2 linked regions of the Magnetococcus sp. PR-3 genome follow. The protein of the gene in region 1 interacts with the protein of each later gene in a pairwise test. Links are inferred from orthologs where the notes say so. Each region holds a gene or a part of one and is shown in the gene's direction. Other genes may lie near its edges.

Region 1 (9,543 bases):
CTTAACCCCATAATCGTTGTAGAGGATATCAATCTCTTCAAGAACGTTTTCTGCGGAGCGCAGGCGTACCTTGCTGCCATCAATCGAGTGGGTGCTACAGTAAATGCAGTCATACGGGCAACCACGACTGGTCGAGGTCAGCACGTAGGGCTCATAGCGCGCATTCATAACGTTGCCGAAGCTGTTATTAACGTTAAAATACTCAGGCAAGCGCATTTTTTGATAGTCGGGGAAGGGGACGGTATCCAGGGGTTTGACATAGGCGACAGGGTCATTTACCACGAGCTTATCATCTTGCCAATAAGCAATGCCGTCAAACTTTGAAAAATCGGTTTCCCCCCGATCCAGCATATCTAATATTTGCGGAAAGCGCTCTTCACCTTCCCCCATAACACCATAATCAGCCACCTTGTCACGCATGGCCAAATCCACAGAGGTGGTCACATAGACCCCCCCTAATAGCAGTATAACTTTTGGTGCGCGTTCCTTAATCGCCTGGGCAAGGGCATGAAAGCTCTGTGCGTACTCCAAAGACATACAGGTCAGTGCAACCACTTCTGGGGCAAAGTCCATGATACGGTCGACCGTTTGGTCGATGGATAGATTGCCCAGGTGAGGGTCCAGTGCCTCTACCTCATAACGCTCTTGATCCACCACTGCGGAGAGAATACCCAGGGTATAGGGCGGGACGACCCACAGACGCTTTCCCAGCCAAGAGGTGTTTGGCATGGTAATCATAACCCGCTTAACATGACGCATGGGTTTTATTCCTTATTTTAAGGCCTTCCGCCAGAAAGGCCGTTGTTCCGCCAGGAGACAACCCTTTGGGGTGGGGCTGTCATCCGCCTCACTACATGTCCACCTTCTATTGGATGCAAAGGCTTTGCCATAGGCATGGATGCATCCAGGTGTGTGGTTTTATCCTATTGTAATAGAAGGGTTTGTGAAGTGAGACTAATTTGGCCTCATTTTATCAAGTTCAGCATGATGAATCTAGTGTGATAGGTGGTAGGTCTCAATTTTGCAATCTTTAGCCGTGAAGGTGCAGGTAATGCAAGCCCTTATTTAGATGGGAAGTGTTTGATGAATAAGAACTTAGCGCCAGTTATGGCTTGGGATGTTGTTGCCATGCAGGAAGTTGCAAAGCAACTTTTTCCCCATGCAGATTCATCCGAAGCCTTGGGTGAAGCGTGTGAGGCTTGGTTGGCTTCCAATCCGGATCATGCGGTGGTGCAGCATCTGTTGGGCTGGAAGCTGCTTCATGACGGTGCGTTTGAACAGGCCTTGGCTTGTTTTGAGAAGTCGATGGTGTGGGGTGAGCTGGAAAGTACCGTGATGGTTCACAAGGCCATGGTGCAGATTCATTTAGGCCAAGGAAAAAAAGCACTTATGCTGTGCCAATTGCTGAGTCACCAAATGACAAAGCCAGGCTTGGTCGAGATGTTGAAGGCGTGTGCACATCTTTTACTGTACCAAATGGATATTGCTGTACAAGCGTTACAAAAAGGGTTGATGCAAGCACCGGATTGGGCGCCCCTTTACACCCTGGCTATTCCCTTGTCCCATCTGCTGGGTGTGCCGTTACGTGGACGTTTGATTGAGGATATGCAGCGGCACTTTTTACCGCATGCCGTCCAGACTATCCCGCCTGCCCAACCATTGGATCTGTTTTATCTGGATCAGTCCCAACTCGCACACAGCTCTGAGCCTGCGTTGCAGGTTGTCACCCCTTGTGGGGGTACGGCATCGCAACTGTTGATGGTGTTGTCTCAGCCCGATCAGCCGCAGCAAGAGCGGCCCGATGTGGTTGAGATTGAGGAGGACACCATCGTTGAACGGTACAGTAAGACCCCTTTGCGGGGGCCTGAACGGTTTGTATTGAACTGGGATGACCGGACGCACTTACGCCAAGCTTTTTCTCTGATTGATCAATTTACGACTGCCCAGGCCATACGCAAACAGCAGGCGGCAGAAATTCTTGCACGTTTGGCCGCTTTGCCTAGTGATGGTTATGGGCAAGACGAGATGCCGCGCATTCTATTGGTCTGCTCAAAGCAACACCCCAGTTTTGCTGGAGTCGAGAAATTGGCTCTGTTGCTCTCTGAGCAAGCTGACGTGAGCATATGCCACGAGCAGCAGCCGTTGAGTGTGCTGGATTTACGGATGGTCCTTGAGCAAGTTGAACAAATCCTGCCACATTTGATGGTGTGGTGGGATGGTGAGGCTTTGGACCTGCCTGTTCCTCAAATATTGCCTTTTGAAAGTAGGCTGTGTTTGGAGCCCATGCGTGAACCTGTGGCACAATTAGAGAAGCGGCCAGATCGAACCCTTAAAATGCTCCCCTTAGGTGCATGGCCTGGAGGTGGGGTTTGGTTCCCCTATGCAGGCTTGCCGGTTTCAGAAGGGCAGGCGATCTATGCCTTTGCACAGTGGTTAATGGATCAGATCCCTGTCAAACAGGCTGATGCGCAGCAGGTTATCCAGTTGAGTGATATGGCACCTGAACATCAAGCGCTCTTTCAGCAAAAAAATGCTTTAATTCAAGAAGGTCGTTATGAAGAGGGGGTGGCTGGTTTAGAGGCTTTGGCTGCGCGCTACCCCAACCAACCCGAGCTCCTTTTTATTTTGGGTGAAGTTGCTCAGCAGCAAAAGCGGTATGAGGCCGCATTGCCGTGGTTAGAAAAAGCCGTCCAGCTAAAGCCGGATATGCTCATGTTTTTACAGGGGTTAGCAGAGTGTTATTTGGCTTTGGAAAAAGTTGAACAGGCAGAAGCTATTTTTAAGCGCATACTGAGTTTGGATGCCAACCATCATGCAACCTTGCTTGGTTTGGCTAACCTTTACCTCCAATATAGAACCCCTGTGCCCAAGTTGTGTGAAGGGTACCTGCTTCAGCTCATGAAGCTGCTGCCGCAAGAGGCCATTGTCTATGCTGCTTTGTTGCGCTATTACGATGCAGTTGGGCAGAAGGTACAGAAGAATTGGGCTTTTACGCTCATGAATCACTGGCGCTTGGAAAGTGATGTTTTTGTAGAGCAACCGGTGGAGGATCTGTTTTTTTTAACGCCAGAAGCTGCTTTAGCGCAGGCTGAAAAACAGATTAAGGTTGCCCATACCACCTCTATTTCCCTGCCTCAGCTCTGTTTTTACCAAGGCGCTTCCTTGCCCCGCAGTGATTTGCCCCATCTGCTGGCCATAACCGATAAAATTAGTCACTACTTCTCCAGGCCGATGTTGCGGCTCCCTGCTCAAGTATCTTTTGATCCAAGTGATCGTGCGCAGGTGGCTAAAGCTAAGGAGGTTGCAGAACTGCTAGATCAGGTTAAATTGGCGCAAGGGCGGCGGGCCGCGGTGGTTTTGCAGCAGTTGGTGAATACCGCACCCAGGGCTGTTGATGAGGGGCCGGTACGTGTCTTTGCCGCGGCCTCCCGTATGACGACCGTTATGCAGTATGCCTCTGCACGCTTGATCCAGGCTTTTAAAGCGCTTGGTTGTGAGGTGCATTTTCTCATTGGCCGGGATTTTAAAGAAGATCTGACTGCGCTGGATCTGTTTTCAGCCATGAAGGAGTTTAATCCCCATATTGTGTTGAGTATCAACTGGGCAACCAACGAATACTACCATCCTGACCGCTGGAATGTGGTGTGGTATCAGGATCCTTTGGCCGATTTAAGCAAGGGTCAACCTCTCCCTTGGCGGCCGCGAGATCTGGTCTATTCGGTTTTGCCGTACCTGGATGAAATGATTAAAAAAACAGGTTACGCCAACCCCAAGTCCCAAGGGTTTTGTGTGGATTTGGATACCTTTAAGCGTTATAAGCCCTGGGAAGAGCGCCGTAAAATTATTTTTGTGGGTACGGCATACGCTAAGAATTTGCGGTTGCATGATGAAAATGAAGTAGCTTTGATTGAGCAGTTTGTAGCTGCCAGTGAGGCGGGGCAGGCTATTGCCCCCGATATGGTGCATCAAATGGCCCTGGAGCGGGGTTTAGAGCCGGTTCGCATCTGTGAGTATGTCTATCCCTATGCGGTGCGTGATATGGCCGTACGTTGGCTTTGTGAGCTGGCGCCAGAGTTGCCGTATGAGGTGGAGATTTATGGCTATGGTTGGGAAAAAGACCCGGTGGTAGCCCCGTATTTTAAAGGGGTCGCCATGCAAGGGTCGCGTTTAATTCAGCTCTACAACGAGGCGCGCTATGCGTTGTCGCCTCAAATCCATATGGTCAATAGTCAACGCACGGCAGAAATTGCAGCTTGTGGGGCCGTGCCGGTGGTTAATGATCATCGGGCATTTGCCAGTAAACCCCATTGGGATGAGCAGCTGCTTTTTTTCCGTACCAAGGCCGATCTGTTGCATGTGCTCAGTCAAAAACCCAAAAAGGACCCTTATGAGATTGCCCAGTCCTTCTCATACCATACATTTGCTCGACGTATTCTAGCAGATACGGGGCTATTGGAAGCTGTGGAGAAAGGTCTGGAAAAATCGACAGGATAGCGGTCGATTTCACTTGACTTTACTGTTGTTTGAGTTTTGGTTGTCGGCATCATAAAAACCTGTCCACCAAAAGGTTTTGGGTGCTTGACAGCGCTTTTTCATAGCGCTTAATATTTGGTTAAGGGTAAATCCTAAAACAGCCACCTTTCTGTTGAGCCAGGGACTCGGTGTTTTGTCCTGTTAGTCAGGCTTCCAGGTGCGGGTACGGTGTGGTCTGTTTGGTTGTATAGAGGCAAACCTGCTTGGCAGGTTGGGTTCTGAAAGTAGGTGCGGCACCATGCAGTTAGGTGTACAGCACCATTGGTTTTTTACTTAATTAGGTGTGGCTTGGCCATGCTTGGTTTGTGACAGTTAACCGGTGGCGACCATAGTCGAAGGCTGCCGCTTGGTGGAGGAAACAGATGGATCAGGAGCTCCTGGGCGCTCTGGAGGAGCGTTGGAACGCGCTGGCCGAAACTGTCCGGACGCTAAAAAGTGAAAACCATGCCCTGAAAGAGCGGGTGCGGGAACGGGAAGAACAGCTGGCACGGGTTGGTGATGTTACGGCCAAGCTGAAGCAGAAAGTTGAAGGGTTGCAACAAGATCGCAATCAAACCATGGGCCGCATTGAAGGCCTGCTCTCCCGCTTTGAGGATCATGACTAACCCCTGTGGGTTAGGTGTGACGATCATTAAGTGGACACTGATAGGCATCAAGGGCAAGACCCATGGCAGAGATGATTGAAGTAACGATTTTGGGGCAGCACTTTAAGCTGCGTACCGATACCGGCAACGATTATGTGCATGAGCTGGCGGAATATGTGGAAACTCTGGTGGAGGAGCTGCGCAGTCAATCTCGTGCAGCATCCACCGATCGTGTGGCGCTCATGGCTGCGCTACAGATCGCAGATCGCTATTTCCAGCTGCGCCAGCAGAGTGAAGGTAACAAAGAGTTGGCCAATGGTCGGATCCAACGCCTTATCGAGGCCAGTGATCAGATCTTGGCTGAGTAACTATCCAGATCCCCTGGGGTATTTGTGAGGAGTACAGACTTCCTGAGCCGATACTTCTGAACCCGGGTGGCCTGCACTGACCGTGGAGCGAGAACCTCTTGTGGTTCACCAGAAGCGGTTATTCGGGCTGCCACCGTAAGCTAACGGGTTCAAGAAGCTTGTCTCTAACGGTACCCTGGGGGTGTTGGATGGAATCTTGGCAATCCATGACTTAATGGTCATGGCGCTGTCAGGTGTGTGTTGTACCTGGTTGGGTATAACGCATTACAGCTGTTTGTTGGCCCGTCGTTGTAAGTTGTACTCCTGCCTCTTTCCGTGTTTACCCGATAGATATCATTGATCGTGAGGATTCTGCGTCTGTGACTCATGCTGCGCATAAAGCAGAGCTGCGTCATCAGCTGTTGGCTTGGCGGCAAGCTCAAGATGATCAGCCGTCAGAGCTTGCCAGTACTGCAGCGGTAAAGCATTTGGTCAGCCACCCCCAATTTAAACAATCGGGTGCGGTGGGGGCCTACTGCTCGGTACGTGGTGAGCTTGACACGTCAGCACTGCTCCAAGCGGTGTGGGTGGGCGGTAAAGTGCTCTACCTCCCTATGTTGATGGGGGCGGAGAAGGTCATGCGCTTTGGTCGCCATGAGGTAGGCCAAAGCTTGGCGCATGGGCGTTATGGTATCCCTCAGCCAGCTGATGATGTGCCTCAAACCGTAGGTTTGCTTGGTATTGATCTGTTGGTGTTGCCTCTGGTTGGATTCGATGCCCTGGGTGGGCGTCTGGGGTATGGAGGGGGCTACTATGATCAAACGCTGGCAAACAGTAGACAGCGCCCCTTCTTGTTGGGGTTGGCTTTTGAGGGGCAGCGGGTTGAGAAATTGCCCCAGGAACCGCATGATATTGCCCTGGATGCCGTGGTGACGGAGTGTGGGTGGTATTCGTTTGATGCGGCAGAGTAATCTGCCCTCTGGGCTCAGTAGAGCCCTTGTGCATGCCTTGTTTTGGTATGCTTTAATGATGACCTGACGTCCCTGCTTGGCAGCGGGCGATTATGTTTGGAGAGAACCCTTTATGGATATCATTCTGTTGGTGGTCGGTTTGATTTTGGGCGCGGGCGGTGTCTTTGCGATGCTACGCAACCAGAGCAAACAGGCCCTGGATGAGCGGGATGCCCGTATTACGTTGTTGCAGAATCAAGCTCAGGAACAGGCCAAAAACGCCGTTAAAGAGGTGGAGTTGGCCATGAAAGGGGAGCGCATCCAGATCCGTGAGGAGTTGGAAGCTGAACTGAAAGGGCGCCGGGAAGAGGTCGAAGGTAACCAAAAACGGTTGGATAAGCGCGAAAATCAGTTGGATCGTAAGGTCGAACAGGCTGATCGGCGCGACCAAGAGCTGGACCAGCGCCGGAGTAATTTAGATAAAGAACAGGCTAAAGTTGCCGACCGTCAGCAGCACTATGAGGGGTTGGTGACGCAGGCCGATGAAAAGCTTGAAGAGATTGCGGGTTTAACCCGTGAAGAGGCCAAGAACCGTATTCAGGAAGAGCTTGGAGAACGGGCACGGCATGAGGCATCCCGTCAGTTGAAACAGATTGAGGATGATACCCGGACCCACGCCCAGAAAAAAGCCCAAGAGGTCATCTGTAGTGCTATTCAGCGCTTTGCAGGTGAGTTTGTGGTGGACCGTACCGTCTCTGTGGTTCAGCTGCCGACGGATGAGATGAAGGGTCGTATTATCGGGCGTGAAGGGCGCAATATCCGAGCGTTAGAAGCCGCCACGGGATGTGACCTGATTATTGATGACACCCCCGAAGCTGTGGTGGTATCCGGCTTTAACCCCGTACGTCGTCAGGTTGCCCGTCGTGCTCTGGAAGAGCTGGTAGGGGATGGTCGTATTCACCCTGCCCGCATTGAAGAGGTGGTGCGTAAAGCCCGTAAAGCGGTTAATCAAGAGATTCGTGAAGCGGGTGAGCAGGCGATTTATGATGTGGGTATCACCAATATTCACCCTGAAATTGTTAAACTTTTGGGTACGTTGAAGTTTCGGACTTCATATACACAAAATGTGCTGGCGCACTCGGTGGAGGTTGCGCACTTTGCGGGCATTATGGCGGAGGAGATGGGGCTGGATGGTAAGGTCGCCCGCCGTTGTGGCTTGTTGCACGATATTGGTAAGGCTGTGGATCATGATAATCCAGGTAGCCATGCGGTATTGGGCGGGGAGCTGTGTAAGAAATACAAAGAGAATGAGATCGTCACCAACGCTGTGTGGTCACACCACTTTGATATTGAGCCCAACTCTGTTTATGGTCCGCTCACCAATGCAGCGGATGCGCTGTCTGCGGCGCGCCCGGGTGCTCGACGTGAAAATGTAGAGACCTATATCAAGCGCTTGGAAGAGTTGGAGCGTATTGCCACAGACTTTAAAGGTGTCGAGAAGGCCTATGCCATTCAGGCGGGGCGTGAGTTGCGGGTGATGGTCTCATACGATCGGGTAAACGATGAAGGTTCCATGTTATTGGCACGAGAAATTGCCCAGCAGGTGGAGTCTGAAATGACCTACCCGGGTGAGATCAAAGTAACCGTCATCCGAGAGATGCGGGCTTCTGAGGTTGCACGTTAAGCCCCTCTAATAGCTGCCCATTTAAAAAAAGCCTCCATGGTCGACCATGGAGGCTTTTTTGTTGGCGATCTATCGTGTGGGCTCAAAAGAACTTCTACCTTTAAACTACTTCTGGGGGGGCTTCTTTTTACGTTCGTTTTGCGCTTTATCCATAAACCGGGAGATGGTGGCATTGACCTCTTCCTCCATAGGGGGGAGGTCGCCGTAGATCCAGCTCTCTTGTGTGGTGTTGTACACAAATTTTTGGCAGGGTCCTGTAAAGGGTCCGCGTGGCGGATCCTCTTCCAGTTGGGTTGGCATATAAAACCGTACAAACGGATTTCTGGGGTGATAGCCAATAATCGCCTTGGATTTGCCGATAGAGATGGTGCTGTAGCAGCGGTCTTTAATGCCATTTTGAATGATGCACTGGGTGATCTCATCAAAGTACTCCAGCGCATTCAATTCAATTAACTGACGGCGCTGATGCCGGCAAAGCCTGTGGATATCTGTTTTAGGAAACAGACCCCGATACTGTTTATAGCGTCGGCAGCTACAGGTCATGGTGTGTAGATTGACCTGATAAATCTGCTCTGCCTTGCTGTGGCTGGACACATTAATGGTACGATCAAACTCAGAAGGAAGCGTGGCGATAGGGTGGGGGCGACATAGGCCCATACTATTCATCACCCTTTGGCGTCGATACCACGGGGTGATCACCAGTTTAAGGAGAAGAAACCACAACGAAAGTGTGGCTATGATAATGGCGATAGTTTGCATGCCGTCAAATCATCTTTGTTTAAGCCCGCTGCTTTTAAAAAAAAATCGATGGGCTAAGTGTCTGTCCGTGTGATTTTTTATTATCCTCTTGCTTATGTTAGCCGATTGTAAAGAGAGGACATAGGGTTCTTGCATGAGGTTCTTGAAGGAATTGTGCCAATATGACATGCATGGATGTCTGTGGTTGCAGTTACAGGCGTTAGGTTGGGAAGGCTAATATGAATAATCGATTCTTGCTCAATGGGTTGAGTCTGTTTGCCGCGGCATTTTTTGTGTCCGCTCCTGTGTGGGCTGCGCCCACGGCAACCGAACGTTTGCGTGAAGTCATTGGCATGCTACAGCCATCTGAGTGTGAATATTATTGGAATATCGACACCACGCGTGCCCGCGAAACCAAAAAAGGTACCTATACGGTGGCCTATGCCGCTAAGAAGAGTGTGGAGCGTTGGGGTATTTTAATCGCCGCGCCAGATACCTTGAAAGGCAGAGCTCTGCTCCGGGATGGCAACCGTTATTGGGCGCGTAATCCCGGTGAGTTGCAAAATCGACAAACCCGCGGTGGGCAGACATTTTTGGGGGGAATTTTAACCAATAAAGATGTGTTCCCCCTGATGTTGGAACGTAGCCGTGTGGTTATTGTTTCGGATGAGCGCAATAAGCCGAAAACAGCTGAGGAACAGCTGACC
Region 2 (15,349 bases), on another replicon or contig:
CTACACCATAAGTTACCGTACCTAGCGTAGCCGTATCGATTGCGGAGAGTTCTGCAACTGTACCGGCATCCGTAACCGATACATCATAAGAACCGGTCACATAGCTATTGGTATTGCTCGCCAGTGCTGAAGCTTGATCTTTGAGACCTGCACCGTATGTCACGGTACCTGTTGTATAACTATCAATGGCTGAAAGCTGGGCAACAGTCGCTGTATCCGTGACCGATACATCAACGGCACCACTGATATAACTATAGACATTTGCTACCAGATTTGATGCTGAATCAGCAATTTTGGTAAAGGTCACACTACCGGTGGTAGCGGCATCAATCGCGGACATCTCAGCTAGCGTTGCCATATCGGAAACGGTCACATCAATAGCACCGGTCAGGTAGCTATTGGTGTTTGAAACCAAAGCTGAAGCTGAATCTTTTAAACCCGTACCGTAGGTGATGGTACCGGAAGTAGCCGAGTCAATTGAGGATAGTTGAGCGACCGTGACCAGATCTGTCACCGACACATCGTAAGAACCCGTCACATAGCTATTGGTATTCGCGGTAAGGGCAGAAACATTATCCTTTACACCAACACCATAGGTCACCGTACCACTTGTCATCTGATCAACAGCTGACAAGTTTGCCATCGTCACAACATCGGTGATAGATACGTCGTAACTACCTGTGACATAGCTGTTGGTGTTGGCCAACACGGCCGCAATATTGTCCTCAACCCCAGCACCATAGGTCACGGTACCTGAAGTTGCAGCGTCAATTGTAGAGAGCTGAGCAATAGAAGCGTTATCCGTGACGGAGACATCATAAGAGCCGGTCACATAGCTATTGGTGTTGGCGGCCAGGGCTGAAGCCTGGTCCTTCACACCAAGGCCATAAGTCACAGTGCCTGTCGTGTCTATATCAATGGCGGAGAGTTCTGCGACCGTACCCGCATCCGTGACTGAAACATCATATGAACCCGTCACATAGCTGTTGGTGTTCGCAGCCAGAGCAGAGGCCTGATCCTTCACACCTAAACCGTAGGTCACCGTACCTGTGGTGTCTGCATCAATGGCTGAAAGTTCAGCAACCGTACCCGCATCCGTAACCGATACATCATACGAACCAGATACATAGCTATTGGTATTAGCGACTAAAGCTGAGGCTGTATCTTTGATACCTGTACCATAGGTAATGGTACCTGTCGTCATTTGGTCAATGGCGGAGAGCTGAGCCATGGTGACCACATCTGTCACGCTGACATCTGCAGAACCCGCAACAAAACTATTGGAGTTCGACGTGATCGTCGCAACACTATCTTTGATACCATAAATGGTTGTATCAGAAGTCAGGCTGCTAAACTGGGTGGCTTGATCATCGGTCAGCAACAACTGGCCACTACCACTGCTTGTCAGGGTATAAGCATTGTTTGTGCTATCCAGGGACAAACCTGTGATATCCGTTTTAGCGGTTACGCTGAACTGGATGGTTGTGCTTCCGCCGGTAAACAGGGTGATGTTGGAAAGGTTTGAGCTATCATCACCATCTGTTTGCAGAACAATTTGCAGTGTTCCGGTACCAGAATCACCATCTTGGATCTGAATGCTGTCACCAGCAATCTCATCACTATCAATGATGAGCGTCTGGGAAGCTTCAATTTTAAAGTATTCAATACCGGAGATCGTCGCACCAGTGAAGTCAACACTGTTGCTGGCAATATAGATGGTATCTGTGGTGCTGGTGTCTGTGCTGGCATCACCACCATAAATAATGGTTGCCTCACCCGCTTCTACATCACCTGTGTAAAACGTAAAGGTATCATCCCCATCACCACCATAGAGGATATCAACGCCATCACCCGCGTAGATGGTATCGTTGCCTGCACCACCATTGATGGTATCGTTGCCTGCACCACCATAGATAATGTCGGCACCAGCATTACCGGAGAGGACATCCGTACCAGCTTGGCCATAGATGGTATCGGCATCGGCATCACCCGAGATGGTATCGTCACCGGATGTGCCATAGAGTGTGGAGGTGGCGCTATCTGGATCAGAAGAATCAGAAATGCTAACGGCACCCGTTCCTGAGACCGTCAGCAAAAAGAGCTCAGCGGTGTATTCATCAATGGCAAAAGTACCATCGGTTACTTCAATGGCATTAACACCATTGGTCGCCCATTGACGTAACTCAGTATCTGTAATGGCATTTAGGTTTGTGGCGGTATCTGTCAGTACAACCTTAGCACCGGTTGTTGTATCTACGGTGTTGGTTGCTACTGTGACATCAGATGTGCCTGTAAAGCCGATTAAACCAGATGTATTGAGCGTGGTATAGCTGGTGGTAAGCGTAACACCCACAGCAAGGTTCAAATAGTCGATATAGCTTGGGATAACGATATCAGCCAGATCACCACTTGAGGAGACATCAAGCGTGGTTGGAAGAGGATCGTCTTCTTCTTCCTCTTCAGCTGGCTCTTCTTCTTCCTCTTCACCCGTATCTGCAAGTGCAGCGGCATCTTCAGCTTCACTGGAAACAACATCCAGTTCACTGGGTTGGTCACCCTGCTCTTCAACCAAACTACCGGAGCCTTCCGTACTGCCCGTATCACCAGCTGAAGAGACATCGCTGAGATCTGCCATATCATCTGTGCCTGCAGCATCATCTTCATCTGCAGCATCATCTTCGTCGGCAGCGTCATCTTCGTCGGCATCATCGGTATCGGCACCTGCATCGGTATCGGCACCTGCATCCGTACCATCAGCTGCTCCAGCGGCATCATCAACAGCACCTTGGCTTTCTCCCGTGCCGCCGTCTCCAGCACCCTGGACTTCACCAGCTCCGCCGTCTCCAGCTCCGCCATCGCCAGCACCGCCGTCTCCAGCTCCGCCATCGCCAGCACCGCCGTCTCCAGCTCCGCCGTCTCCAGCACCGCCATCGCCAGCACCGCCATCACCAGCTCCGCCATCGCCAGCTCCGCCGTCTCCAGCTCCGCCGTCTCCAGCTCCGCCGTCTCCAGCTCCGCCATCGCCAGCACCGCCATCGCCAGCACCTTGTGTGTCATCACCTGTGCCGTCGTCGCCTGCATCATCACCTGTGCCGTCGTCGCCTGCACCTTCGCCAGCTACTGTACCGGTCGTTGTATCAGTACCTGTGGAGGGGCCAGCCACAGTACCATCACCGGTTCCATCACCTGTGCCATCACCTTCGCCTTCACCAAGAAGGTTCTGGTCATCATCATCATCATCAGTTTTCTTTTTACCTTTGCCAAGCGCATTACCCTGTGCATTTGCACCTAGGGCATTGGGGTTAGTACTCCCCTCCCCTTGGCCTTGCCCTTGGTTACCTGGCTGGTTTCCGCCTGGCTGTCCTGGCTGTCCTGGCTGCACCGCTCCGTCAGGGTTAGGGACTCCACTACTCTGCCCTGCGCTGCCCTGCTGCCCAGGCGAATTGCCAGCAGTAGAACCTGGGTTAAGTGTATTAGCTTGAGCTAGAAGGATTTCACCTTCGTTGTTAGCCATATCGTTCTGCCCAGTCTGTTCGCTCATAATCAGGAGCCCCCTGAACCATGTTACCGGTATCAATCGTCGATGATGATAGACGATAGAATTTGATGTCTAGCTGGCCATGACGGCCTTGCTTAAAAATGGACTCTTATTTTGTGAGTCCTATATTGGGGTCTTAACAACAGACCCCTATTCCCGTTGTGCTCGGCTGTCATCTCTTAAAGATAATCGCAATTAATTTAGCCTGTTTAAGTACCGGCCTTGTGATCATCCCTAAACTATGTCACTTGTGCCGCGCATTTGTTGCATGCCACAAAGAGCCCTTGGACACAAATGTGCCCAAGGGCGAGGCTGTACATGCTTTTTTTGCGCGTTTTCTGTTTAGTGCGTAAACAGATCTGGTGTGAGTTGCCCCACAATCTCCAATAACTCAATTTTTGCCATGGCAACTTCAGCTTTGGATTCTTGCAAATCCGAATTTGCATCAATCACTTTACGCTCGGCATTGAGGATATCGAGAAGAGAGCTTAAGCGACCACCACCAAGCTTCCGCTCTTTGCGGGCCAGCATCAAGAAGTGCTCATTCAAACGCACACTCTCTTCATAGCGGCTAACAAGCTCTTGGTGGGTAATAAGCTTTTGGTAGACATTGCGCAGAACTTTTTCCACTTTGTCCTGGGCATTATCCAGCGTCTCTTGCTGGGCAACCAGAGCTGAGCGGGCAGAGTTCACATCATGAACAGCCGCAAGACCTAGGTTGAATGGCATATCCATTTCAACTAGGAATGAGGTGTCCTCATCTGCACCAGCGGTACCGCCCATGTCATTTTGGAAGGTATAGCTGCCGGTCAGCTTGAGCTCAGGAAAATAACCATCAGAGCGGGTAGATTTAAGGTCATATTTGGCCTTCTCTACATTTTTAGCGCTCTTTTTGAGGGTTAAGTTGCTGCTGGTCAAACCACTGAGCATATCTTCCATGGCAGGAATTTCTGCTGTGATTTGGACAGGCTTGAGAGAAGCGAGGTTCTCAGGCACAACATTAAACCAGCGACGGTACTCATTAAGAGCACGCGACAGTTTAAGTTCAGCCTTCAGACGCTTTTCCTTAGCACGGCTCAGTGCAGCTTCACTTTGCAAGACATCTTTACGCAGGCCACCGCCAGCAGAAAGACGCTGCATTTCGGAAGATGTCTGATCTTTAACGCGCTGCTCAATAGACTTGGTATTTTCAAGCACAGTATAAGCCGCGACCAGCTCTACATAAGCGTTGGCCCCGCTACGCAGAACAGTCTGCACTTTCTCTTCCAGTGCAATATTCTTCTTACTTGCATCTGAACGAGAAGCACTGATATCTGCTTGTGTCTTACCAAAATCCCACAGCTTCTGTTCAAAGCTGAACTTCCACTGACTGGATTTGGCGCCCGTACTCGGTGTAGCACCGAAGTTCGTACCTTCATGGCCCATTTTACCGTTCAGTGTGACGGTGGGGAACCAGTCTCCCTTGGATGAACGCAGATCACTCTGAGCACCATCTCGGTTGGCGGCTGCGGCCTTAACTTCCGCATTGGTTTGGATCAGCCCGCGTAAAAGCTCAGGCAGATCGTTGGCCTGCGCCACCCCAACCATAGAGGCTGATGCGACGCCGACGACGACAGCGTGTTTAACAAAACGTTTGAAAAGCATGGTACAGACCTTTTTTTTCGTGATTTCTCAGTGCCATTTGGCAATGGTCTAATCCGGCTCGTGGCCAATTTGCGCAACCCTAACTTGGTAACAAAAGCGGCTGCAAAGGTCAATCCATATAAATTTGCAGGAAAGACCCATCCCTTGTCGCCCTAAAGATTCTTTTATTTTTCAACAGCAAGCGGCATTATCACACCACTCACAAAAATAGCTTATTCCAGCATGCTCCACCCCCTCGGCCCCATTCTGCATAACAAGATGAATCCAAATGAGTTTCAAATCAGCCGCACATATAAAAAATTGGTCCGATTTTGCGGCACCGTCAACCTACCCACCGTCAGCTTAAGCAGCCCGATATAATCGTATCGTCTTTCGAACAAGAGTAATCCACCTAAATCCGCTCACACTCTCTACGAAAGCCATTTTTTTTTCTACATAAAAGCAATCTACTTACTAAGTATGGTTCGTATAACACTCTTCGAACCATATCATAGGTTACGTTAATGAAACTTCATTGCCTTATCTTGCTTTGGGTTGCGCCCTTTAGGCTTGGCCACCACCCGCTTATAATCTTCTGGCAACAAAAATTGATTTGCGTTAGGAATCATTTCCTTAATGTTTTTAATTTCTGCGGTAATCTGCCCGTTTTGCACCATACGCACGGGGAGGTAGAGCTTGGCATCGACCCACTGTTCACTCACCCTTTTTTTACGCCCCATCTGCTCGGTAAAAACCCACTTTTCGGTCGCACGCCCCTGTACATGACGAACCTCAACCAATTTACGGTGTAAGGTCGGCCCTTTATCAAAAGCATATTTTAAAACCACACGACGCTTAGGATCCACCCACAGCTGCATCAGAACGACGCGCCCACGCTGCTTCATGGAAATTTCCCATAAATGGGCATTAACGCCATCTAATTCAACTTCACCTTTTAACAAGCACTGCGCGGGCTTGTCTTTACCACACATAGGATGATCATCATCACTCGGAAGTATCGTTAAATCGGGCATAGGTGGCATGGGAGCACGGCCAGGACCATCATGGTAGCGTTTTTTATCAGGATCGAGGGTCCAAACCTGCCCTTTCTCCATATCCATAATCAGTGCTCGGGTTTGCTCACCAACCGTCCCCTCTGCACGAAGCTTCATCTGACCCACAAAAAGCTTACCTTTAGCGATTTGATCCGGTTTTTCCGGATTGTACATCACAATATCACCCGTAAAAGTTCCCCCAAACCAAACAGGGGCAGCGACAACAGATTGACTACCCAAAAGTGAGATCAACATATAGGCAAATGCAGAAGTACATATTTTCAGCATGTTAAGCATGGGTCACATTCCAAACAGAAATGGTTCATTTCAGGTAAGTTTCAGCCAGCTGTCATTACAAGCAAGTCAGGTTCCAAAACAGAGCCTCTTAGCTTTTTTTACAATAAAGGCCAATTTTAGAGGATAAAGAGCTTGGCAACCCACCAACCAATTGCTACCCTCGCCACACTCTGCATAGCAACCACCGGTAGAGGCACCAAAACCAAGTCAGATTTTCGGGGATTATTGCCAGACATTTCCCTTGTCATCTTAACTTGTTGAGCGTGTTTTATACCGTAAGATGCTGCATCACACTCCTCTAGCAAAAACATGAGGACTGTGACATACACCCCATAAACGCCTTTCAGGCACGCTTAAGAGGAGAAACCCCATGGCCATTGAACGTACTTTTTCCATCATCAAGCCCGACGCTGTTGCTAAAAATGTAATTGGTGAGATCCAATCCCGTTTTGAAAAAGCTGGCTTGCGTATTGTTGCGGCTAAGATGATCCGTATGACCCCTGCTGTTGCTGGCAAGTTTTATGAAGTACACAAAGAGCGCCCCTTCTATAATGATCTTTGTGCATACATGAGCTCAGGCCCAGTGGTTGTACAGGTACTTGAAGGTGAAGGTGCGATTCTTAAGAACCGCGAAGTCATGGGTGCAACCAACCCTAAAGAAGCTGCTGCCGGAACCATTCGTGCTGATTTTGCTGAAAGCATTGATGCCAATGCCGTGCATGGTTCTGATGCCCCCGAGACAGCTGCGCAGGAAATGGCATACTTCTTCAGTGGCACCGAGTTGTGTGACCGCTAAGATGCGAGGCTTAAAGCCAGTAGCCTCAATTATTGAGGCTGCTGGCTTTACCCAAAAAAGGTTGCCTCTTTGTTGAAAGAGCTCCACCCGACCAATCCCCACACTCCTCATCAAACGCCCCTTCCCCCCAACCATGGACCGATAAGAGAACATCTAATGCCTACCCCCTCTATAGATTTAACGGGATTAACACGTGAGAACCTAACCCAGTTAATTGTTGAGCAGTGGGGGGAAAAGCCTTTTCGTGTCAAACAGCTCTGGTCTTGGCTCTATGTAAAATTAGCTGAAGAGATTGACCAGATGAGCGACCTCTCTAAAGACTTTAGAGCCAAGCTATCTGAAGTTGCCAGCCCTCTGCGCCCAGCTGTCTCTCAACATCAGGTGAGTGAGGATGGAACAGAAAAGTGGCTGTTACGCATGGCAGATGGGCAACAGATTGAAACTGTATATATTCCAGAAGATGGACGTGGGACTTTATGTATCTCTTCTCAGGTCGGCTGCACCCTTAGCTGCCCTTTTTGTCACACCGGCGCCCAGGGTTTTGCTCGAAACCTGACGACATCTGAAATTGTTCAACAGGTTCTTTTTGCCCGTACTGAATTAAACAAACGTGAAAAACGGGTCACCAACATTGTTTTAATGGGCATGGGTGAACCCTTATACAACTACAGTGCAGTGCACGATGCTGTTTTAATTCTTCTTGAAGATTCAGGGTTAGGATTTGGCACGCGCAAAGTGACACTAAGCACCGCAGGCTTACTTCCGAAGATGGAACAGGCCGGTTATGAATTGGGCGTTAACCTTGCTGTATCCCTGCATGCTGTGCGGGATGAGCTTCGTGATGAACTGGTCCCTTTAAATAAAAAGTACAACCTGCAAGCGTTACGTGAATCCACATTACGCTACCCATTAAAATCCGGACGCCGTGTCACGTGGGAGTATGTTATGCTTGCAGGGGTTAATGACTCCGATGAAGACGCCCGCCTTATGGCCACGTTTCTGAAGGACATTCCTTCTAAGATCAATTTGATTCCATTCAACCCATGGCCCAACGTACCCTATCAGCCTAGCGCCATGCCACGTATACGGGCTTTCCAGAAAATTTTGTGCGACGCAGGTTACGTGACCGTAGTTCGGGACCGACGCGGAGAAGATATTGATGCCGCGTGTGGTCAGCTAAAAGGTGCCGTAATCGGCACCCGTGAAAGAGCACCTAAAGACGTCTAACTTCATAAATCCGACATCCTACCTAGCTAAAATCCAAAGGCCAGAAACAGTCCCTCACATAAAGATCTGCGTATAACTACTGAGTTGTTTTTTATAGTTAAATATATAACTTTAAACAACCAAACATGCGCCCTGCCCATACGTCATGTCTAGCCACTTTTGCTTCGATAGTCATCCGCCGCTTTGCCACCGCCTATAGCCCTGTAATTTATGGGAATTCCTAGAGAAAGTATATTTTATATGCACATTCGTTGATTTGTGAAATGGGGTATATAATTATTATGAAATTGCGCTTGCAATCCCCATTTAAAAAGGACAAGATAAATCGATTTTTCCTTCCATAATAAGGTTTTCCTTATATAGAGGAAGGTTAATGTGCGACACCTTTTCGAACAAGGTGTATCGTATTGTTCAGGTGCCGTCGGGGGGGCGGCAGGTATACCCTCTTAATTTTGTAAGGATGGAGTCTATCCATGGGATTCTTGCGTAACCTGTTGGCTCTCATTGGAGCCGTCGCCGTAGCGGGTGGTCTCTACGGCTACGCCAAAATTGCACCTGATCTGGCCGAGTTTGATCCCGGCTATCAGCAAATGTACATGAAGTTTGCTTCTGACCTTCTTGAGTCCAAAGATCCTGGCGTTGCCATGATGTGGATGGTGGAAGTGGAAGAGGACATCACGGTTGAAGATGTAAAAGAATCGTTGAAAAGCTTAGCTGCGGCACGCAACTTCTTGTTTGTTGGGGAAGCACCCTTCTACAAACAGGTTCAAGCGGTCACAGGTAAACCTTACCGTCACGTTTCATTCATGTCATTTTGTGACGCACGTGTAGGTAAGATGATGGCAGATTACCGGGATGAATATACCGGTTTTATGCCTTGCCGGATTTCTGTAGTTGAAGGTAAGGACGGTAAGATCCGCCTTTACTCCATGAATCTGGACATGATGATCTATGGTGGACGTGAGCTACCCGCAGAGCTGAAAAAAGAAGCTATGCGTGTGAGCGGCGTACTTCAGGAGATCATGCAAGGGGCGGCACAAGGGGAGTTTTAAGCCACCCCGGCTTTATTTTGGTTGGAATACTGTTTCCAGCAGTTTTTTTACACGTCGACACCCTTCAAAAGGGGTCGATATAAACTTGGCCCGCCAATAAGGGCCTACCTAGCCATTCCTGTACGGGAGGAGAGGGATAGATGCAACATAACAAGATCAAGACACTGCTCTTGGCGGCAGCCATGGTAACAGGTGGGATGATGATGAGCGCGGATGCTCGCGCTGATATGATTCCTGCTTCTGCTCTGGCTGATACCTGCGCTGGTTGTCATGGTACCAACGGTGTTGCCGTTGGTCCTGCTATGCCTACCATTGCTGGTCAGCCCGCTGCTCATTTAGTTCAAATGATGCAAGAGTACAAATCCGGTGAGCGCCCTGCGACCATTATGGATCGTATCGCTAAGGGTTACAGCAATGAAGAGATCATGGCCATTGCTAAATACCTAAGCGCTAAAAAATGGGCCAACAACATCGACAACCCCATGCTCAGCATGAAAACCGGCACCCCCTACACCAAGGTGGATGACGCGCTGGCAGCTAAGGGTGCGAAGTTGCACAAGTCCTTCAAATGCGGCAAGTGCCATGAAGACAACGGTCGTAGCACCGAAGACGACATGCCTCGCGTGGCGGGTCAATGGCAGGATTACCTGCTGATCAAAATGCAGGATTACAAAAATTCTGACATTAAGGTTCCTCAGCCCAAGAAGATGAAGAAGCGTATGAAAAAAGCTTCTCTGGAAGAGCTCGAGGCCATTGCCCATTTCTACGCAAGCCAGAAATAAGCGGGGAAGAGGAGACTTAAGTATGTCCAAGCTGACACGTCGTCATTTTATTAAAGCAACTGGTGCGACTGCCGCCGTCGGTGCTGCGGGTGTAGCTGCTCCTGCCATTGCTGGTCACCATGGTAAACATGTGATCGTTGTAGGTGGTGGTTATGGTGGTGCTGTTGCCGCCAAATACATCCGTATGGCCGATCCTATGGTCAAAGTGACCTTGATCGAGCAGAACAAGTACTACTACTCCTGCCCTCTGTCCAACCCTGTGATCGCTGGTATGCGTGATCTGGAAGTTCAGAAATGGGGTTATGAAGGTCTGAAAAAGCATGGCGTAAATGTTGTGATCGATATGGTCACCGGCATTGATGCTGGCTCTAAGACCGTTTCCACCAAAGGTGGAAAGTTCAAGTACGACAAGTTGGTCCTGTCCCCCGGTGTTGATTTCAAATATGACGCCATTGAGGGTCTGACCAAAGAAGTTTCCGAGACCATGATGCCTCACGCATGGAAAGCTGGTCCTCAGACCACTTTGCTGCGTGATAAGTTGCACGCTATGAAAGATGGCGAGCCCTTCATCCTGGTTCCCCCAACCAACCCTTTCCGCTGCCCTCCTGGGCCATATGAGCGTGCTTCTTTGGTTGCTCATTACCTGCGGAAGAACAAGCCTAACTCAAAAGTTCTTATCCTTGATCCTAAAGATAAGTTCTCTAAGTTCGGCCTGTTCCGTGGTGGCTGGAAAGAACTCGGTTACGAGCCCAAGTACATTGAGTGGGTACCCGGTGGTGAGGGTGGTAAGGTAACCAAGGTAGATCCCAAGACTGGGACTGTCTTCACCGATATGGATGAGTTCCAAAGCTCTTGCGTGAACATCATTCCTCCCATGAAAGCCGGCGCCATTGCAGCTAAATCTGGTCTGACTGACAAGTCTGGCTGGTGCCCTGTTGATCTGAAGACTTTCGAGTCTAAGATTGCCAAGGACGTCTATGTCATTGGTGACTCCAGCATCGCTTCCGGTCTGCCTAAGTCCGGTTACGCTGCGAACTCCGAGGCTAAAGTTGCTGCTGCGGCTATTCTTGCTGCATTCCAGGGCAAGCCTGCACCCATGCCTTCTTATGTTAACACCTGCTACAGCCTGCTCTCTCCTGAGTACGGCATCTCTGTGGCTGTTGTTAAAGCTTATAAGGATGGCAAGATCATTGGTAAATCCAAGGGTCTCTCCCCCGGTAAAGCCTCTAAGGCTTTCCGTAAGCAAGAAGCTTACTATGCTGAGTCATGGTATCAGAGCATTATGCGCGATACCTTCGGCTAAGCAAGCTTGCTTTGCTGGTTGTAAAAGCGGAGTCCTTCGGGACTCCGCTTTTTTTATACCCAACGCCTTTATACTTTCTGTTTTATTCTCACAAACCCACTCTGTTTTTAAGTAAATATTCCACAGCTATTTTCATGGCATAGATCACACTTAGCACATGTCCGTCGCGTTATTGTCACTGTACTGTCAATTTTACAAAATATTCATTCAGGAATGGAGAAAACAGGTGGATCATGCTTGAGAGCCCGGTTGCGGTTTGGTAATCTCTTTGGGTGGTTTCAAGTGTATTCACGAGGCCTTTTTCGAAAAGGTCTGTTTAAGAGATCGAATGATTAGGAGATCCGTTTATGGGAACCGAGGAGGGAAAAATGGGCGTAAGCCGTCGTGGTTTCTTCCGTACCGCAGGTGCTGTTGGCCTGGGTGCTGCTGCTGTTTCTGCCATGCCTAGCGCCTCTTGGGCTGCTGGTGATGTCATGGCCTCCATTAAGGAGCACATGGGCAGCAGTGATGTGATGGAAGGTAAAGTTACTTTGGGTTCGCCCGATACTGCTGAAAACGGATCCCTGGTTCGTGTGCCGATTAAAGTTGATCATGCTATGGAGCCTGGCAACTACATTGAGACCGTGGGTATTTTTGTTGATAACAACCCTGCCCCTTTCATTGGTACCTTTGACTTCAAACCAGAAGTTGGTCTGGTCGAGTTTGAAATCCGCATTAAAATGGCGAAGACATCACCTTTGCGGGTTATTGCCAAGTCCAACACCGGCAAGCTGTATGCCGCTGTTAAGAAGATCAACGTGGCTGAAGGCGGTTGCGCAGGTTAATTCCTGTCTGCCCCCCCACACACACGTGCCAACGTTTAGATGAGGAAGAGTGAACATGGCTAAGATCGGCAAACCCAAGGTTCGTGGTCCCCGTAAGCCCGTAGCAGCTGGCTCTACTGTAGAGATCAAAACCTTGATCAAGCACCCTATGGAATCTGGTTTCCGTAAGAACCGCTCAACTGGTGAAACGGTAGCAGCGCACCATGTGGCTAAGGTAGAAGTAACGTACCTGGGCAACAAAATCATTTCAGCTGACTGGACTGGTGGCGTTTCCAAGAACCCCTTCTATGCTTTTAAAATGAAAGCAACCAAAGCCGGTCCTGTTGAAGTAACCTGGACCGATAATAAGGGTGAGTCCTGGACTGGAAAATTCAACCTGAAAGTCGCTTAACGATCAGGTTTGGATGTTCTGTTAAAAGCCGCCTTAGGGCGGCTTTTTTCATGCTTATATTGTACTGTTCTTCCCCTGAAAATCTTCTTTTCATCTCCCCTCCTCTCTTCTTATTTAAATGTGCCGGACTTATCTCCTTAATAAATCCTCTAAATTACACACTTTCTTGAGCATTATCAGATACACCCAACCCTACAGATACGTTAAACTAAAAAATCTAACAAAAAGGGCACCTTTATACAGTTCATGGGGTATGCATGGATCTCAGATGGCTACGCATCATATGCTGTCTCAGCACGTTCTGCGTGTGTACAGCAGCTTTTTCACAATCCTTACCCCTGCGTATTTCAGGGTCTAGCACTATTTTGCCCGTTGTAAAAGCCGCAGCACGCCAGTTCTCTGAAGAATACAGTATGAATATTCATGTCTATGGAGGAGGCTCCTCTATTGGCGTACAGCAGACCCTAAACCGTCATGTAGATATTGGCATGGTTTCACGATCTCTGACCGACAAAGAACGTCAGGCTGGGCTACAGACATTGACCATTGGACATGATGCCATTGTTGTCATTATTAATAAATTTCAAGAGATCAATGAACTCTCTAAAGAGCAAATTAAGCGTATTTTTGAAGGAGACATTCAAAACTGGCAGGAGGTCGGCGGAAAAGCAGGAACGATTCAAAGAATTGCCAAACGTACTGGGCGCTCCACACGTAAATTATTCGATTCGTTTATGGGGTTGCAAAAACTCTCTTCAGATACCTACCAGGTCGGCTCCAATACGGAAGGGCTCGTACTTGTTGGTACAGACCCTTATGCCATTGGCTATGTATCCATAGGTTCAGCAATTATTGCCATGGATAGAGGGCTTAACATACGCATGCTTACCATTGATAACCACGTACCCTCTGTTAATAACCTTCAAAATGGCGCCTACCCTTACAGCCGCAAATTAAATTTAATTACACTGGGCGAACCCTCAAAAAAAGCTCAAAGCTTTTTAAATTATATGCAAACACCAGAGCGGCGAAAATTGGTTCTTGAACATGCCTTTCTAACCTCAGCGCCCGAAGAGTCCCCCGCGAAGGGGTCATTCCCATGACCATACGCCGAGCTTTACACCTTAGCTTTACCCTGTTGCTGGTGACGGTACTGGTTGTGACTGGCCTTAGCTATCAGATGTATCAAAAATGGTCTCAAGAAATGGGGCGTTTGACCAGTCATGCATTACATATCCATGAAGAGATAAGCGAAATACGAAATTTGGTTAATAGCACCGAGAACCTTGCGATGCAAAGCATGCTTCTTAATAACGAGCTCCTACTGCTGGATGCAGCGAGAGATGCGAACCAAGTAAACCGTTTATTAATTTATATGGATACCAACCTCGACAAGGGGCTGCCCAAGGTTACAGAAAGCTTGGCTTTACGTAAGGATTTACGCCAAACATGGTCTGCCATACGTACTCAATATCGAAGTTTTTTGGTTAAAGTTCTGTCAATTTCTGCAGCTTACGTTGAAGGTGTCGAAAAGGACCCTTCCAAAATTTCAGAACTACAAGTTGTTGTGAGTAATTATAACCGTCATCTGGATATACTCTCGGGCCAAATTAAAGCCTTGGCTTCAATGGAGATGCGTCGTTTGACGATGCTATCTGAAAATTTATCTCAAACGTTGATTCTATTAGCTGCGATTCTCATTGCCACAGTGCTTATTACTTTGGCGATTATGGAATTTAAACTTAATCGACCCCTCTCCAGACTAACCCATTTTTTTCAGAACTTACTGACATCCCCTAACCCTTGGGGGCGCGAACTACCCACGGAAGGTTATTCTGAGATTTCTATCCTGAGCCGTGGAATTAACGAAACATTGGCCAAACTTGAAAAAACAACGGTTTCACGAGATGAGCTCCGACGGGAGATCGAAGAAAGAAGGCTCGTTGAACAAGCTTTGCAACAGGCCAATGAAGAAGCAGAACAAAAAGCTGAAGAGTCTCGCGTACTTAGCAAAATCCTTATTATCGCTTTGGGACAAAGTGACCACAGTTCATTTTTAGAAACCAGTTTGGCTCAACTGTTTGGCTATTTAAGGTGGCTAAAAGAAGAACCCCGTGGCTCTGTTTTTTTAACAGAGGAGAAAGAGGGTACCACAACATTAAAAATGGCAGCATCCTGGAGATTAGACCCCTATATCGTGGCACACTGCCAACAACTCGATTTAGGCCAATGCCTCTGTGGTCAAGCCGCCTTACAAGAGAGCCCCATTTACAGTAGTGGTATCGACCACAACCACACCATCTACTATGAAGGCATGGCAGACCACGGCCATTTAATATTACCCATTTTGTTAAATCAAAAGCTTAGAGGCTTGCTTAATCTTTATTTGCCTCAAGGCTTTAAACCAACCAAAGAAGAGCGACTATTTTTAGATCAAGTGATTCGTGTTCTGAGTATGGGT

Evidence for each region.
Region 2: the proteins of V5T57_RS19735 (region 1) and ndk interact in binary tests that used the Escherichia coli proteins (3 or more experiments, as listed by UniProt). The link is inferred for Magnetococcus sp. PR-3 from one-to-one orthologs.

What each region holds. Positions count from the first base shown.
Region 1 is NZ_JBAHUQ010000050.1:18,579-28,121, reverse strand. Bases 4,841-7,639 are described here. They hold V5T57_RS19735 (5-formyltetrahydrofolate cyclo-ligase), read left to right. Parts: upstream 4,841-5,844; coding sequence 5,845-6,435; downstream 6,436-7,639. Other genes in these bases: rny (ribonuclease Y), read left to right, coding at 6,548-7,639; V5T57_RS19745 (cell division protein ZapA), read left to right, coding at 5,201-5,485; V5T57_RS19750 (cell division protein ZapB), read left to right, coding at 4,896-5,138. Also shown: V5T57_RS19760 (B12-binding domain-containing radical SAM protein), read right to left, coding at 1-759; V5T57_RS19755 (tetratricopeptide repeat protein), read left to right, coding at 1,084-4,494; more of rny, read left to right, coding at 7,640-8,098; V5T57_RS19725 (hypothetical protein), read right to left, coding at 8,204-8,755; V5T57_RS19720 (outer membrane lipoprotein-sorting protein), read left to right, coding at 9,076-9,543. UniProt on the Escherichia coli protein: Involved in the removal of 5-formyltetrahydrofolate.
Region 2 is NZ_JBAHUQ010000021.1:93,202-108,550, reverse strand. The notes cover bases 5,742-8,596. They hold ndk (nucleoside-diphosphate kinase), read left to right. Parts: upstream 5,742-6,883; coding sequence 6,884-7,309; downstream 7,310-8,596. Other genes in these bases: rlmN (dual-specificity RNA methyltransferase RlmN), read left to right, coding at 7,466-8,536; V5T57_RS13125 (hypothetical protein), read right to left, coding at 5,742-6,513. Also shown: V5T57_RS13130 (TolC family protein), read right to left, coding at 3,881-5,182; more of V5T57_RS13125, read right to left, coding at 5,683-5,741; V5T57_RS13110 (DUF302 domain-containing protein), read left to right, coding at 9,010-9,588; V5T57_RS13105 (c-type cytochrome), read left to right, coding at 9,729-10,370; V5T57_RS13100 (FCSD flavin-binding domain-containing protein), read left to right, coding at 10,393-11,673; V5T57_RS13095 (thiosulfate oxidation carrier protein SoxY), read left to right, coding at 12,021-12,497; thiosulfate oxidation carrier complex protein SoxZ, read left to right, coding at 12,553-12,888; V5T57_RS13085 (phosphate ABC transporter substrate-binding protein), read left to right, coding at 13,146-13,991; V5T57_RS13080 (ATP-binding protein), read left to right, coding at 13,988-15,349. UniProt on the Escherichia coli protein: Major role in the synthesis of nucleoside triphosphates other than ATP. The ATP gamma phosphate is transferred to the NDP beta phosphate via a ping-pong mechanism, using a phosphorylated active-site intermediate.